DNA from 2 places in the Pseudarthrobacter sp. NPDC059871 genome. Region 2 is predicted to be linked to the other one. Evidence: riboswitches for the same ligand, from Rfam matches in the RefSeq annotation. Region 2 holds a riboswitch; the other holds the start of a gene.
What was found. Region 2 has a riboswitch for glycine ahead of gcvP (aminomethyl-transferring glycine dehydrogenase). Riboswitches for the same ligand answer to the same signal wherever they lie in the genome.

Region 1 (7,644 bases), on a different contig from region 2:
GGGAGACCCGGTGGGTGCCGTCGCCCCAGAGCGCCATTTTCGCCGCGTTGATGGCCTTGGCCGCGGCGATCGCGTTCCGCTCGATGCACGGGACCTGCACCAGCCCGCCGATCGGATCACACGTCAGGCCCAGGTTGTGTTCCATCGCGATTTCCGCGGCGTTCTCCACCTGCGCCGGGGTGCCGCCCATGACCTCAGCAAGGCCCGCCGCCGCCATCGACGACGCCGAACCGACCTCGCCCTGGCAGCCCACCTCGGCACCGGAAATGGACGCCTGTTCCTTGTAAAGCACCCCCACGGCACCGGCGGCGAGCAGGAACCTGGCCACCACACCGTCGCGGTCCTCCTGCGTGGCCTGGTCCATGCCCGGGGCGAAATGCAGCGCGTAGTACAGGACCGCGGGAATGATCCCGGCCGCCCCGTTCGTGGGGGCCGTGACTACACGCCCGCCGGAGGCGTTCTCCTCGTTCACGGCCAAGGCCACCAGGTTCACCCACTCCTGCCAGTACCTCGGGTCATGGAAATCCTGGTCCGCAAAGTCCAGGTCCTGGCTGTCCACGCCCGGGCGGGCGCATTCCTTCTTCAACCGGTCGAACCAGTCCGGGGCGCGGCGGCGGACCTTCAACCCGCCCGGCAGCACCCCCTCACGCTTGAGCGAGGTCGCCACACACGCCTCCATCACGGACCAGATATGCAGCAGCCCCGCCCGGATCTCCTCCTCGGTCCGGGAGGACTTCTCGTTGACCAGCATCACATCACTGATCCCCAACCCGGTGTCCGCGCAGTGCTTCAGGAGTTCCGCGGCGGTCCGGAACGGCAGCGGCAGCTCCTTCTTGGACTCATCGAGTTCCTGCTGCGCGGCGTCCTCCTCGCCCTCACGGACAATGAACCCGCCGCCCACGGAGAAGAACGTCGCCGCGTGCAGCACCGCCCCGTCCGCGTCCGTCACGGTGAACGTCATCCCGTTCGTGTGCCGCGGCAACACCGTCAACGGACGCAACACCATGTCCTTCACCCCATACGGCAGCGTCACGCCTTCCCCGCCGCCGGCCCCGGCCAGGTGCAGCGTCCCGGTCTCGGCGATCGCAGCCAGCCGCTCCTCCACCTCCACCGGCAGGATCTTTTCGGGGTGATACCCCTCCACGCCCAGCAGGACCGCCGTCATCGTCCCGTGCCCATGCCCCGTCGCCGCCAACGACCCATACAGATCCACCCGCAACGAAGCCACCCGGGACAACACCCCGGCACCCCTCAACTCCTCCGCAAACACCGCAGCAGCCCGCATCGGCCCCACAGTATGAGAACTCGACGGCCCAATACCGATCGAAAACAGATCAAAAACACCAACAGCCATGACGTCCTACTTGGTGCGCTTGTAGAACGGCAGCTCGACCACTTCGAAGGGTTCGGCCTTGCCGCGAAGGTCGACGTCGAGGGCTGTTCCGGGGGCGGCGTGTTTGACGTCGACGTAGGCCAGCGCCACCGGGTAGCCGAGGGTGGGCGAAGGCTGTCCGGAGGTGACTTCGCCCACCGCTGCCCCGTCCTTGAGGACCGGGTAGTGGGCACGGCCGGCACGGCGGCCCAGGCCCTTCAGGCCCACCAGGCGGCGGCCGGTGGTTGAGCCTGCGCCGGCCTCTCTCTTTTCTGCCAGCGCTGCTTTGCCCACGAAGTCGCCTTCCTTGGACAGCGCGACGACGGGACCGAGTCCGGCGGAGTACGGGTCGCCCTGCAGGGAGAGTTCGTTGCCGTACAGGGGCATCCCGGCTTCCAGGCGGAGCGAATCCCGGCATGCGAGGCCCGCCGGAGTGAGCTCTCCGTCGTCGGCCACTGCGAGGAGTGCCTGCCAGAGTCCGACGGCGTCATCGTTGGGCACGAAGATCTCGAAGCCGTCTTCGCCGGTGTAGCCGGTGCGGGCCAGTAGGAGGGTGAGGCCGGCCCCGTTGACCAGGAACGGGACTTCCACCGCGGCGTAGTACTTAAGCCCGGTAACGTCTGCATGCTGTGCCGCGGGGACCAGCCGGAGCAGGAGGTCCTGCGCCTTGGGTCCCTGGACTGCGATGAGCGACGTTTCCGCGGAGGCGTCCTGCACCATCACGCCGAACCCGACGGCCCGCTCCTGCAGAGCGGCGGCCACCACTGTGGCATTACCTGCGTTGGGGACCACCAGGAAGACGTCGGTGCCGTCCGGCGCGGCAGGGCGGCGGTACGTGATCAGGTCATCGATGATGCCGCCGTCGGTGTCGCAGATCAGCGAGTATTTTGCTTTGCCCACGGCCATGGCGGAGATCCTCCCTGCCAGGGCATAGTCCAGGAACGCTGCGGCGTCCGGGCCGGTGACCCAGACTTCGCCCATGTGGGAGAGGTCGAACAGGCCAGCCGCGTTGCGCACGGCATGGTGTTCAGCAAGCTCCGAGCTGTACTTCAGCGGCATCTGCCACCCGCCGAAGTCCGTGAACGAAGCCCCAAGCTTCTGGTGCTCGTCGTGAAGCGCGGTGTATTTCTCGGTCATGGCGCCGGTCCTTAGTTTTCGAAGTCTTCCAGCGGCGGGCAGGAGCAGATGAGGTTCCTGTCACCTGCAGCGCCGTCGATCCGTCCCACGGGCGGGAAGTACTTGTCCTGCTTGTGGTGGGCAGGGAACGCTGCCTGCTCCCGCGGGTAGGCGCGGTCCCAGTCGGAGCTGACCACGGCGGCGGCCGTGTGGGGTGCGCGGCGCAGGGGTGAATCAGCCACGGCAAAGTCGCCGTTGGCCACCTGGTCGATTTCCTTGCGGATGCTGATCATGGCCTCGATGAAGCGGTCGATCTCAGCGAGGTCCTCGGACTCGGTGGGCTCCACCATCAGCGTGCCCGCGACAGGGAACGAAAGGGTGGGGGCGTGGAAGCCGAAGTCGATCAGCCGCTTGGCCACGTCCTCAGCAGTGACGCCGGTGCGGGCGGTGAGTTCGCGCAGGTCAAGGATGCACTCGTGCGCCACCAGGCCGCCCTCACCGGTGTACAGGACCGGGAAGAACTCGTTCAGCCGGGCAGCGACATAGTTCGCGGCCAGCAGCGCGGACTTGGTGGCCTCGGTCAGGCCCTCACCGCCCATCAGCTTCACGTACGCCCAGGAGATCGGCAGCACCCCTGCAGAGCCGAACCGGGACGCGGAAATCGCCACGCCGTGGCCCTCCTCATGCGCGGCTTTATTCGCATCGCCCGGCATGAAGGGGGCCAGGTGAGCCTTGGCCGCGACCGGGCCGACGCCGGGCCCGCCGCCGCCGTGCGGGATGCAGAAGGTCTTGTGCAGGTTCAGGTGCGAGACGTCGCCGCCGAACTGGCCCGGCTGGGCCAGCCCCACCAAGGCGTTAAGGTTGGCGCCGTCGATGTAGACCTGGCCGCCGGCAGCATGCACAGCATCACAGACTTCGCGGACATCACCGTCATAGACACCGTGGGTGGACGGGTAGGTGATCATGATGCAGGACAGGACATCCCGGTTCGCCTCGATCTTGGCCGTCAGGTCGGCGTGGTCGATGGTCCCGTCAGCAGCTGTGGCAACCACCACCACCTTCATGCCGGCCAGCACCGCGGAGGCGGCATTGGTGCCGTGCGCCGAGGCCGGGATCAGGCAGACGTTGCGCTGCTGATCGCCGCGGGAATGGTGGTAGCCGCGGATCGCCAGCAGGCCGGCGAGTTCGCCCTGCGATCCCGCGTTGGGCTGGATGGACACCTGGTCGTAGCCGGTGATAGTGGCGAGGTCCGCTTCCAGCCCGGTGATCAGCTCACGCCAGCCCTCGGTCTGGGAGTCCGGGGCGAACGGGTGGATGGAGGCGAACTCCGGCCAGGAGATGGCTTCCATCTCGGCCGTGGCGTTCAGCTTCATGGTGCAGGACCCCAGCGGGATCATAGTGCGGTCCAGCGCCAGGTCACGGTCCGAGAGCTTGCGGATGTAACGCAGGAGCTGGGTTTCGGACCGGTGCGTGTTGAACACCGGGTGCTCCAGGTAACCGGAGGACCGCTCCACCCCGGCGTCCAGTGCGAAGTTCCCGTCGTTGGCGACGGAATTCCCGGCAACGGAGGCGCCAAAGACGTCGGCAACCTCGGCGACGACGGCCGCCGTCGTGGTTTCATCAAGCGAAATGCCCACCGTGTCCGCATCGATGGAGCGCAGGTTATAGCCGTGCACCTCAGCAGCGGCAATAATGCCGGCAGCGCGGCCGGGAACCCGAACGGTAACGGTGTCGAAGAAGCTCGTGTGCAGCACGTCTACTCCGGCGGCAGCGAGGGACGCCGCCAGGGTGCGGGCGTGGGCGTGCGCCGTTTCCGCGATCGCTTTCAGCCCGTCCGGGCCGTGGTAGACGGCGTACATGGAGGACACGATGGCCAGCAGCGCCTGGGCGGTGCAGATGTTGGACGTGGCCTTCTCGCGGCGGATGTGCTGCTCGCGGGTCTGCAGGGCCAGGCGGTAGGCGGGCACTCCGGCGTCGTCCTTCGAGACTCCCACCAGGCGGCCCGGCAGCGAGCGCTCCAGCCCCTTGCGGACGGCCATGTACGCGGCGTGCGGGCCGCCGAAGAACAGCGGCACGCCGAAACGCTGGGTGGAGCCGACGGCGATGTCCGCGCCCTGCTCGCCCGGAGGAGTGATCAGCGTCAGCGCCAGGAGGTCAGCGGCCACTGTGACCAGCGCACCGCGTTCCTTGGCTGCGGCGATGGCATCTGCCTGGTTGAAGACGCGGCCCGAGGCGCCGGGCTGCTGGAGCACGATGCCGTTAATGTCACCGTCAGGCAGCCCCTGGGACAAGTCGGCCACCTCCACCTCGAAGCCGAGCGCCTCAGCACGGCCCTTGACGATGGCAATGGTCTGCGGCAGCACGTCGATGTCCAGGACCGTCTTGCCGTCCACGGCAGGCTTGGCCTTGTTCGCTCGGCGCATCAGCAGGACTGCCTCGGCCACCGCCGTCGCTTCGTCCAGCAGGGACGCGTTGGCAATCGGCAGGCCCACCAGGTCCTGGACCATGGTCTGGAAGTTCAGCAGGGCCTCCAGCCGGCCCTGGGAGATCTCGGGCTGGTAGGGCGTGTAGGCGGTGTACCAGGCCGGTGCCTCAAGGATGTTGCGGCGGATCACGGCGGGGGTGATGGTGTCGTAGTAGCCCTGGCCGATCATCTGCACGGCGGTCTTGTTCTTGCCCGCCAGCCGGCGCAGCTCGGTCAGGACCTCAACCTCGCTGAGGGCGTCCTGCAGCTTCAGTGCCGTTTCCTGGCGGATGACCTGGGGAACGGCGGTATCGACCAGGGAGTCAACGCTGTCGTAGCCGACAGCCTTAAGCATGGTGTCGACGTGGTCCTGGCGCCGGGCGCCGATGTGGCGGTCGACGAAAGTGGTGGAGGTTGAACTAACCGTCACGGGGGAACTCCAGATACTCAGGCGGCGCAGGGTACGCCACAGCGATTCGGGTCCCTCCCCGCTCTGTATTGGACCTGAGAGTTTCCACGGCGCCTGCATGGACAGGACCCGCTTGCACCGTCGGTGAGCACAACGGTCCGGCAGCCGATCACGGGTGCCTGGACGGCCTGCTGCTTTCCAGAGGTGCCTCGCCGCGGCGGTACAGGGGCCTGCGAGATTCCTGGGGAGGATTTGCTCCTACGGCGCCTGCCGAACGTTGTGGCAGGACTCTCCCGCCGCAGATCAAAGGCTATTCAATTGGATGTGTTCGCGGGGCCGTCAGGTGATAGCTCCCACAACACTTAATTCTCCTACGCCACGGCTCCCGGGGCAAATGTCCTGCTACCGCCGGAGCCGCTCCAGTGCTGCCAGCAATTCGTCCACATCTGCGGCTGCGCCGCCTTCGGGGACCGGGCCAACGGAGAGCATGGCGTTGAAGTAGAGGCCGTCCCCCATATACAGCACGGCCTTGGCCAGGGCCGGCCCCACGTCGGCGGCGATTTCGTCGAGCCACCGCTGCTGGATCGCAGCGAAACGTCGGCGGGTTTCTTCATGCGCCACCTCCGCCAGCCTGGTGGCGGCGACGATGGCCCGGTCCAAGGGAGTGTCTCCCCACACCGAGGACCTGATGAAGTAGGCTGCCGCGCCTTCCGGGGCGGCGGCCATGGCATCGGCGTCTTCTCCGGCGAACGCGTCCAACTGGTCCAGGAGCGCCTGAATCAGGGCTTCCTTGTTTGGAAAGTGGTAGAGGAGACCGCCCTTGGAAACGCCGGCCTTGCGGGCTACGGCGTCCAGGGTGGCGGCGCGCTCCCCCACCTCAATCAGCAGGGTGGCGAAGGAGTCAAGGACAGCTTCGCGGGCGACTGGCTTTCGGGGCATGCCATCCATCATGCCCTCCCAGGGTGCCGGAGGCTCAACTCAACCCCGGTTCTAAACTGTACCGTCTGGACGGTATAGTTAGTCCATGACCACCTCGACGCACCCCGCCGAACCCCAGCTCCAGGGACCCACTGCTCCACGGGCACCCTGGCGCGACTGGCTGGCCCTCGCGCTGCTGATGTTCCCCGTACTGCTGGTGGCCGTGGACAACACGGCACTGACGTTCGCCCTGCCCGCGATCGCCCAGTCCCTGAACCCTTCCGGGGTGCAGCTGCTCTGGATCGTGGACGCCTACCCCCTGGTCCTGGCGGGGCTGCTGGTGTGCATGGGCAGCCTCGGCGACAGGATCGGCCGGCGGCGGCTGCTCCTCACCGGCAGCCTGGGCTTTGCGGCGCTCTCGGCCGCCACGGCGTTCGCGCCAACGGCGGAATGGCTGATCGCGGGACGAGCCGCCCTTGGCTTCTTTGGCGCCATGCTGATGCCCTCCACCCTCTCGCTCATCCGCAACATCTTTGCGGAGCCCAACCGCCGCCGGTTGGCCGTGGCCATCTGGGCCGCCGGGTTCTCCGGCGGGGCCGCCCTGGGTCCGATCTTCGGCGGCTGGCTGGTGGAGCACTACTGGTGGGGCGCAGTCTTCCTGGTGGCAGTGCCGCTCATGTTGCCGCTGATCGCCCTGGGTCCGGCGCTGATCCCGGAATCGAAGAATCCGGAACCGGGGAAGGTGGACATTCCCAGCATCGCCCTGTCCCTGCTGGTGATGGTGCCGCTGGTCTACGGCATCAAGGAAGTTGCTACGGAAGGATTGTCCGGCACCGGCCTTGGTGCCATGGCCTTCGGCCTGGCCATGGCAGTGGTCTTTGTCCGCCGGCAGCTCCGGCTGCCGCACCCCCTGCTGGACATGTCCCTCTTCCGCAACCGGGTGTTCAGCATGGCCATCACCGCAAACGTCCTGGCCCTGTTTTCCTTCAACGGATTCATCCTTTTCCTGGCCCAGCACCTGCAGCTGCTTGAAGGAATGTCGCCGTCCGCGGCAGGCGTCGCCATGATCCCCGCCCTGATTGCCACGGTGGTGGCAGGACTGGTGGTGGTGCCGCTGGTCCGGAAGGTGCGCCCCGGCTTCGTGGTTGGCGCGGGCCTGGCGTTCAGCGCCGCAGGATACAGCCTGGTGACGTTCGGGAACCACGACGGCGGGCCCACACTGCTGCTGGCAGCGTTGCTGATCCTTGCGCTGGGCGTGGGGACGGCTGAAACCATCTCCAACGACCTCATCCTCGGTGCGGCGCCGGCACACAAGTCAGGTGCCGCGGCCGCCATCTCGGAGACCGGGTATGAGGTGGGGGCGCT
Region 2 (7,644 bases):
TGCGGCGGGACCCGGCGTGGGTCCCGCCGCAGCGTTGCAATCAGGAGCTTATTCGCTGATCCGTACCTTGAGGGTCCGGATTCGCGAAGAAGCCTAGGAGCGGGAGCCCCGGGCAGTTTCCTCCTGGGCGGACTTTTCACGGTCCAGGCCGCCGGCCGCCGCCTGTTCATCGGCGCGCAGCTCGGCGCGGAAGACCTCGAAGCGGGCAAGGTGGGCTGGACGGCGGCGGAGGATGGCCCAGGCCACGCCGAGGACGAGGAACCAGATGGGGGTCACCAGCAGGGCCGCCAGGGTGTCCGGCTGGGTGGTCAGGGCCCAGAGGACGAACGCGAAGAACGCGTAAACCACCCACACCACGGGGATGCCGCCGGGCATCTTGAACTTCGATGCGTCATGCAGATGCGGGCGGCGCTTGCGGAAGGCGATGTAGCTGGCCAGGATGACCGACCAGACAAAGATGAAGCAGACGGCAGAGACGGTGGTCACCATCTCGAATGCCTTGCCAACGTCCTGGCCGGCGTACATGAGCACGACGCCGGAGAGCAGCAGTACGCAGGAGAGGAACAGCGCGTTGCTGGGCACCTTCCTCGAGGACAGCCGGCTGAAGATGCCCGGGGCGTCACCCTCCTGCGCGAGGCCGAACACCATGCGCGAGGTGGAGTAGATGCCGGAGTTGGCCGAGGACATGGCGGAGGTCAGGACCACCAGGTTGACCACTGTGGCTGCAGCGCCCAGCCCGGCGAGCGAGAACATGCCGATGAAGGGGCTGTGGCCGGCCGCGAACTGGGTCCACGGGGTGACGGCCATGAGGATGATCAGGGCGCCCACGTAGAAGAGCAGTACACGCACGGGAATGGCGTTAATGGCCTTGGGCAGCGTCCGCTCCGGGTTCTTGGCTTCGGCGGCAGTGGTGCCCACCAGTTCGATGCCGACGAAGGCGAACACGGCGATCTGGAAGCCGGCCACGAAGCCCATGAACTCATTGGGGAAGAATCCGCCGTGGCTCCAGAGGTTGGTGAAGCTGGCGGTTCCGGCGTCGCTCTGGAATCCGGTGAAGATCATGAAGAGGCCCACGATGATCAGCGCCGCGATGGCAATGATCTTGATGAGGGCGAACCAGAATTCGGTCTCGCCGAAGGCCTTGACGGTGGCGAGGTTCAGCAGCAGCAGGATGGCCACGGTGGCAAGCCCCGGGATCCAGAGCGGCAGTCCGGGCCAGAGTTCCTTGGAGTAGCCCGCAATGGCGATGACGTCAGCGATGCCGGTAATCACCCAGCAGAACCAGTACGTCCAGCCGGTGAAGAACCCTGCCCACGGCCCCAGGAGGTCGGCCGCGAAGTCGCTGAAGGACTTGTAGTTCAGGTTGCTCAGGAGCAATTCGCCCATGGCGCGCATGACGAAGAAGAGCATGAACCCGATGATCATGTACACGAAGATCACGGACGGGCCGGCCGCGGAGATGGTCTTGCCGGAGCCCATGAAGAGGCCGGTGCCGATGGCACCGCCAATGGCAATGAGCTGGATGTGCCGGTTGGTGAGCTGCCGCTCCAGGTGGGGAGGCTCGCTGCGGGCGGCGCTGCCCGCAGGAGGGTTATTGCGGGGCGGCTCGCCGTTGGACGTGGGGGGATGAATCGCCATGGGGAACTCCATCGATAAAGCGGCATTTTGGGTGCCGCAGAAGTTGGGTTCCTCCCCGCTCTGTAGTGAACCTGAGAGTTTCCACGGCCCAAGCCGCTTGCACCGCCGGTGAGCCGGAACGGGTCCGGCTGCTTTCCAGAGTTGCCTGTCCGCGGCGGTACATGGGCCTGAGAGTTTCCTGGGGAGGGTTTGCTCCTACGGCGCCTGCTAAATGTACCCGGCAGGACTCTCCCGCCGCAGGTCGAAGGCATGTTCAATTAGGTGTGCTCAGCGGCCACACCCTTCCGGGGCAACGTTGGCCCGGGCTGCTCCGATGAGCTGAGCCAGCCGGACACGGTGCTGATCACCGGACCCAGTGTGGTGCGGGTCACGATCGAATGTCAAACCCCATTTTTCCGCCGCCGCAACAAGGCGGCTGCCGCCCATCGTGTGACAATCGGATTTGTTTTCCTTTCAACCAACCTGTACGGTGTGAGGCGAATCACCCACAGTTGAATAGCCTTTCGAGCTGTGACGGGAGAGTCCTCCCGGCACCACCGGGCAGGCGCCGTAGGAGCAAATCCTCCCCAGGAATCTCTCAGGCCCCCGTACCGTCACGGCGAGGCAACTCTGGAAAGTAACCCGGTTTCGGCCAGGTTCACCGACGGTGCAAGCGAACCCGCCACGCAGGGTTCCGCGGAATCTCTCAGGTCCAATACAGAGCGGGGAGGAACCCATCCCATGCCGTGCCACCCTGGCCGGCCAGACCTGGAGTTCCTCATGACGATTCAATCCCTTCCAACCTCGTTCGTTGACCGCCATATCGGCGCGCGCCGGCAGGCCGACGTCGACACCATGCTCAAGGCAGTGGGCTACGACAGCGTTGACGGCCTGGTGGACGTGGCTGTTCCGGCATCGATCCGCCAGGAAACGGCACTGAAGCTGCAGGACGCCCTCAGCGAGGTTGAGGTCCTGACCGAGCTGCGCCGGCTGGCGGGCAAGAACAAGACCGCCGTGCAGATGATCGGCCAGGGCTACTACGACACCATCACCCCGGCCGTGATCCGCCGCAACATCCTTGAGGCGCCGGCCTGGTACACCGCCTACACGCCGTACCAGCCCGAGATCTCGCAGGGCCGGCTGGAGGCGCTGCTGAACTTCCAGACCATGGTCCAGGACCTCACCGCCCTTCCCGTGGCCAATGCATCACTCCTCGATGAAGCCACTGCCGTGGCCGAGGCTGTGCTGCTGATGCGCCGGGCGAACAAAAATAAGGACGCCAAGGACGGCAAGACAGTCCTTGATGCCGACTGTCTCCCGCAGACCATCGCCATCGTGCTGGGCCGCGCCGAAGCGCTCGGCTTCGAGGTGGAGGTTGCTGACCTCTCCGCAGGCCTGCCTGAAGGTGCCATCAACGGCATCGTGCTCCAGCAGCCGGGCGTGTCCGGCCGGGTGTGGGACCAGAGCGCCGTTATCGCCGAGGCCAAGGAGCGCGGTGCGCTGGTCACAGTGGCCGCTGACCTGCTCGCGCTGACGCTGATCACTCCTCCGGGCGAGCAGGGTGCGGACATCGCCGTCGGCTCCACCCAGCGTTTCGGCGTGCCGCTGTTCTTCGGCGGTCCGCACGCGGCTTACATGGCTGTGCAGAAGGGCATGGAACGCACCCTCCCCGGCAGGATCGTGGGTGTCTCCAAGGACAACGCGGGCGCTCCCGCCTACCGCCTGGCCCTGCAGACCCGCGAGCAGCACATCCGCCGTGAGAAGGCCACGTCCAACATCTGCACCGCCCAGGCGCTGCTGGCCATCGTGTCCTCTTTCTACGCCGTTTACCACGGCCCGGACGGACTGAAGGCCATCGCAGAAACCGCCCACCAGAACGCCAGGATCCTGGCCACGGCGCTCACCGCCATGGGCCGCGAACTGGTCACCGACTCCTTCTTCGACACCCTCACCGTGCGCGTGCCGGGCAAGGCCGCCAAGGTCATCAACGCCGCCGAAGCGCGCGGCATCAACCTTCGCTTCGTCAACGCTGACACGGTGGGCATTTCCATCGATGAGACCACGACGGCGGCAACGCTGTCCGCGGTGGCCGTCGCCTTTGGTGCCGGCCCGGTAGGCGACGCCCAGGGTTTCGAGCTGCACGACTCCGTGCTGCGCACCTCCGGTTACCTGGAGCACCCGGTCTTCAACACGCACCGGTCCGAAACCCAGCTGCTGCGTTACATCCGCAAACTCTCGGACCGCGACCTGGCCCTGGACCGCACCATGATCCCGCTGGGGTCGTGCACCATGAAGCTGAACGCCACCGCCGAGATGGAGGCCATTTCCTGGCCGGAGTTCGCCTCCATCCACCCGTTCGCCCCGGATTCCCAGACCGAGGGCTGGCGTGAGCTGATCACCGGCCTCGAGGCTGACCTGACCGAAATCACCGGGTACGACCAGGTGTCCATCCAGCCCAACGCCGGTTCCCAGGGCGAACTCGCCGGCCTGCTGGCGATCCGGGGCTACCACCACTCCCGGGGTGATCAGCAGCGCAACGTCTGCCTGATCCCCGCTTCGGCGCACGGCACCAACGCCGCCTCCGCAGTCCTGGCCGGCATGAAGGTGGTGGTGGTCGCCACCGCCCCGGACGGCACCATCGACCACGCCGACCTGTCCGCCAAGATCGAGGCGAACCGGGACGCCCTGTCCTGCATCATGATCACCTACCCGTCCACCCACGGCGTCTACGACGGCGACGTCACCGAAGTCTGCGACGCGGTCCACGCCGCAGGCGGACAGGTGTACGTGGACGGCGCCAACCTCAACGCCCTGGTGGGCCTGGCGCAGCCGGGCAAGTTCGGCGGCGACGTCTCGCACCTGAACCTGCACAAGACGTTCTGTATCCCGCACGGCGGCGGCGGGCCCGGCGTCGGCCCGGTCGCGGCCAAGGCTCACCTGGCGCCGTTCATGCCGGGCGATGCGAACAAAGCCGCGCATGAGGAGGGCCACGGCGTGGCGATTTCGGCGTCCCGGTTCGGCTCTGCCGGTGTGCTGCCGATCTCCTGGGCGTACGTGAAGCTGATGGGCGGTACGGGACTGACCGAGGCCACCAAGTCCGCGCTGCTGGCCGCGAACTATGTCGCTGCCCGGCTGAACGAGTTCTACCCGGTGCTCTACACCGGCGAAGGCGGGCTCGTGGCCCACGAGTGCATCCTGGACCTGCGCGAACTCACCGCCCGCACCGGCGTCACTGCTGAGGACGTGGCCAAGCGCCTGATCGACTTCGGCTTCCACGCCCCCACCCTGGCCTTCCCGGTGGCCGGGACCCTGATGGTGGAGCCCACCGAGTCCGAGGACCTCGCCGAGATCGACCGCTTCATCGACGCGATGACCACCATCCACGCCGAGATCGAGCAGGTAGCAGCGGGCGACTTCTCCCTGGAGGCATCGCCGGTGCGCAACGCACCGCACACGGCGTCCGCCGTCGTCAGCTCCGAATGGGACCGTGCCTACCCGCGAGAGCAGGCCGCGTTCCCCGTCGCTTCCCTGCGGCAGGACAAGTACTTCCCGCCCGTGGGACGCATCGACGGCGCAGCCGGCGACCGCAACCTGGTCTGCTCCTGCCCTCCGCTTTCCGACTTCGAGAACTAAGGACTTCCCATGACTGAGAATTACACCGCTCTCTACGAGCAGCACAAGAAAGCCGGCGCCTCCTTCACCGACTTCGGCGGCTGGCAGATGCCCCTCAAGTACGATTCCGAACTCGCCGAGCACCACGCCGTGCGCAACGCTGCCGGCCTGTTCGACCTCTCCCACATGGGTGAAGTGTGGGTCACCGGCCCGGAAGCTGCAGCATTCCTGGACTACGCCCTGGCAGGCAAGCTGTCAGCCATCGCGGTGGGCAAGGCGAAGTACTCGCTGATCTGCGACACCGACGGCGGCATCATCGATGACCTGATCACGTACCGCCTCCCCGCGGCTGCGGACGGAACAGCCAAATATCTGGTAGTCCCGAACGCAGGCAACGCCAAGGTAGTGGCCCAGGCCCTGCAGGAACGCGCCGCCGGCTTCGACGTCACCGTGCAGGACGCCTCCGCCGAGACTTCCCTGATCGCCGTCCAGGGCCCCGCCGCCGAGGCCATCCTGCTGGCGCTCGTCCCGGCCGACCAGCACTCCCTGGTGACTGAGCTGAAGTACTACGCCGCCGTCGAGGTGGGCGTCACGGTCAACGGCTCCGTCCGGGACCTGCTGGTGGCCCGCACCGGCTACACCGGCGAAGACGGCTTCGAGATCTACATCGGCAACCTGGAGGCAGCCGCCCTGTGGGAGGCCCTGCTCACGGCCGGGGAAGGTTCCGGCCTCATCCCTGCAGGCCTCGCCGCCCGCGACTCGCTCCGCCTCGAAGCCGGCATGCCGCTCTACGGCAACGAACTCTCCCGCCGCGTCAACGCCTACGCCGCCGGGCTGGGGCCGGTCGTGGCCCTGGCCAAGGAAAGCGACTTTGTGGGCAAGGAGGCCCTGGCAGCTATCAAGGCCGCCGGCGTCGGGTCCACCGTGGGCCAGAAGCTCGTGGGCCTCAAGGGCACCGGGCGCCGCGCCGCCCGCGGCCACTACCCGGTCCTCAAGGGCGGCTCCCTCATCGGCGAAGTCACCTCGGGCCAGCCCTCCCCCACCCTCGGCTACCCCGTGGCAATGGCCTACATCGACGTCGAATTCGCCGAAGTTGGCACCCTCGTCGACGTTGATCTCCGCGGCAAGCCCGAACGCTTCGAAGTAGTGGCACTGCCGTTCTACAAGCGCACCCGCTAAAGCCCGCGGGGCCGCTCACTTGTGGCGGCTATTTGCCCAACGCCCGCTCACTCTTCGAACACGAACCAAAGGAAATAAACAATGAGCAAAGTTGCAGCTGAACTGAAGTACTCCGCCGAGCATGAGTGGATTGCTGTTGACGGGTCCGGCCCTGCCGGGATCGGTATCTCCGCCGTCGCCGCCGATGCGCTGGGCGACATCGTGTACGTGGACCTGCCCGAGGTTGGCTCCATCGTGACCGCCGGCGAAACCTGCGGCGAGGTGGAATCCACCAAGTCCGTTTCGGATCTCTACTCCCCCGTCACTGGAGAGGTCACCGAGATCAACGACGGCGTGGTGTCCGACCCCGCCCTTATCAACAGCGACCCGTACGGGGCCGGCTGGCTGTTCAAGGTGTCCGTCACCGAGGAAGGCCCGCTGCTGTCCGCCGCAGAATACGCCGCAGCGAACGGCGGCGAGCTGTGAGCGCGGCTGCCGGCGCGGCTGTCACTGAGACGGTTGCCTTCCACCAGGTTGAATCGCCCAGCCTGAACGCGGACCTGTCCGTCCTGGACCCGGAGATCGCGGCCAAGATCGACGACGAACTGGGCCGCCAGCGCGACGGCCTGGAAATGATTGCTTCCGAAAACCACACCGCCGCCGCCGTCATGCAGGCGCAGGGCTCGGTGCTGACCAACAAGTACGCCGAAGGCTACCCGGGCAAGCGCTACTACGGCGGCTGCGAACACGTGGACGTCATCGAACAGCTCGCCATCGACCGGCTCAAGGCTTTGTTCGGCGCCGAATTCGCCAACGTGCAGCCGCACTCCGGCGCACAGGCCAACGCTTCGGTGATGCACGCGCTGATCAAGCCCGGCGACACCATCATGGGCCTGAACCTCGCCCACGGCGGACACCTGACCCACGGCATGAAGATCAACTTCTCCGGAAAGCTCTACAACGTGGTGCCGTACCAGGTCCGCGAAGACACCCACACTATCGATATGGCAGAGGTGGAGCGCCTGGCGCTGGAAACCAAGCCGCAGCTGATCGTTGCCGGCTGGTCCGCATACGCACGCCAGCTGGACTTCGCCGAATTCCGCCGGATCGCCGACCTGGTAGGCGCCTACCTGATGGTGGACATGGCCCACTTCGCCGGCCTCGTCGCGGCGGGCCTGCACCCCAGCCCGGTACCGCACGCACACGTCACCACCTCAACCACGCACAAGACCCTCGCCGGTCCGCGCGGCGGCATCA

Region 1: linked by a shared signal. The riboswitch ahead of gcvP (aminomethyl-transferring glycine dehydrogenase) and the one ahead of gcvP (aminomethyl-transferring glycine dehydrogenase) in region 2 are both predicted to bind glycine.

The regions. Positions count from the first base shown of each region.
Region 1 is NZ_JBHWJV010000009.1:25,339-32,982, reverse strand. It holds gene ACFV4R_RS13005 (L-serine ammonia-lyase) at 1-1,354, opposite strand, end outside; gene gcvT (glycine cleavage system aminomethyltransferase GcvT) at 1,361-2,509, opposite strand; gene gcvP (aminomethyl-transferring glycine dehydrogenase) at 2,521-5,382, opposite strand; glycine riboswitch at 5,570-5,667, opposite strand; gene ACFV4R_RS12990 (TetR/AcrR family transcriptional regulator) at 5,764-6,300, opposite strand; gene ACFV4R_RS12985 (MFS transporter) at 6,386-7,644, shown strand, end outside.
Region 2 is NZ_JBHWJV010000002.1:467,862-475,505, reverse strand. It holds gene cycA (D-serine/D-alanine/glycine transporter) at 94-1,638, opposite strand; glycine riboswitch at 1,784-1,882, opposite strand; glycine riboswitch at 2,143-2,241, shown strand; gene gcvP (aminomethyl-transferring glycine dehydrogenase) at 2,398-5,250, shown strand; gene gcvT (glycine cleavage system aminomethyltransferase GcvT) at 5,260-6,408, shown strand; gene gcvH (glycine cleavage system protein GcvH) at 6,490-6,873, shown strand; gene glyA (serine hydroxymethyltransferase) at 6,870-7,644, shown strand, end outside.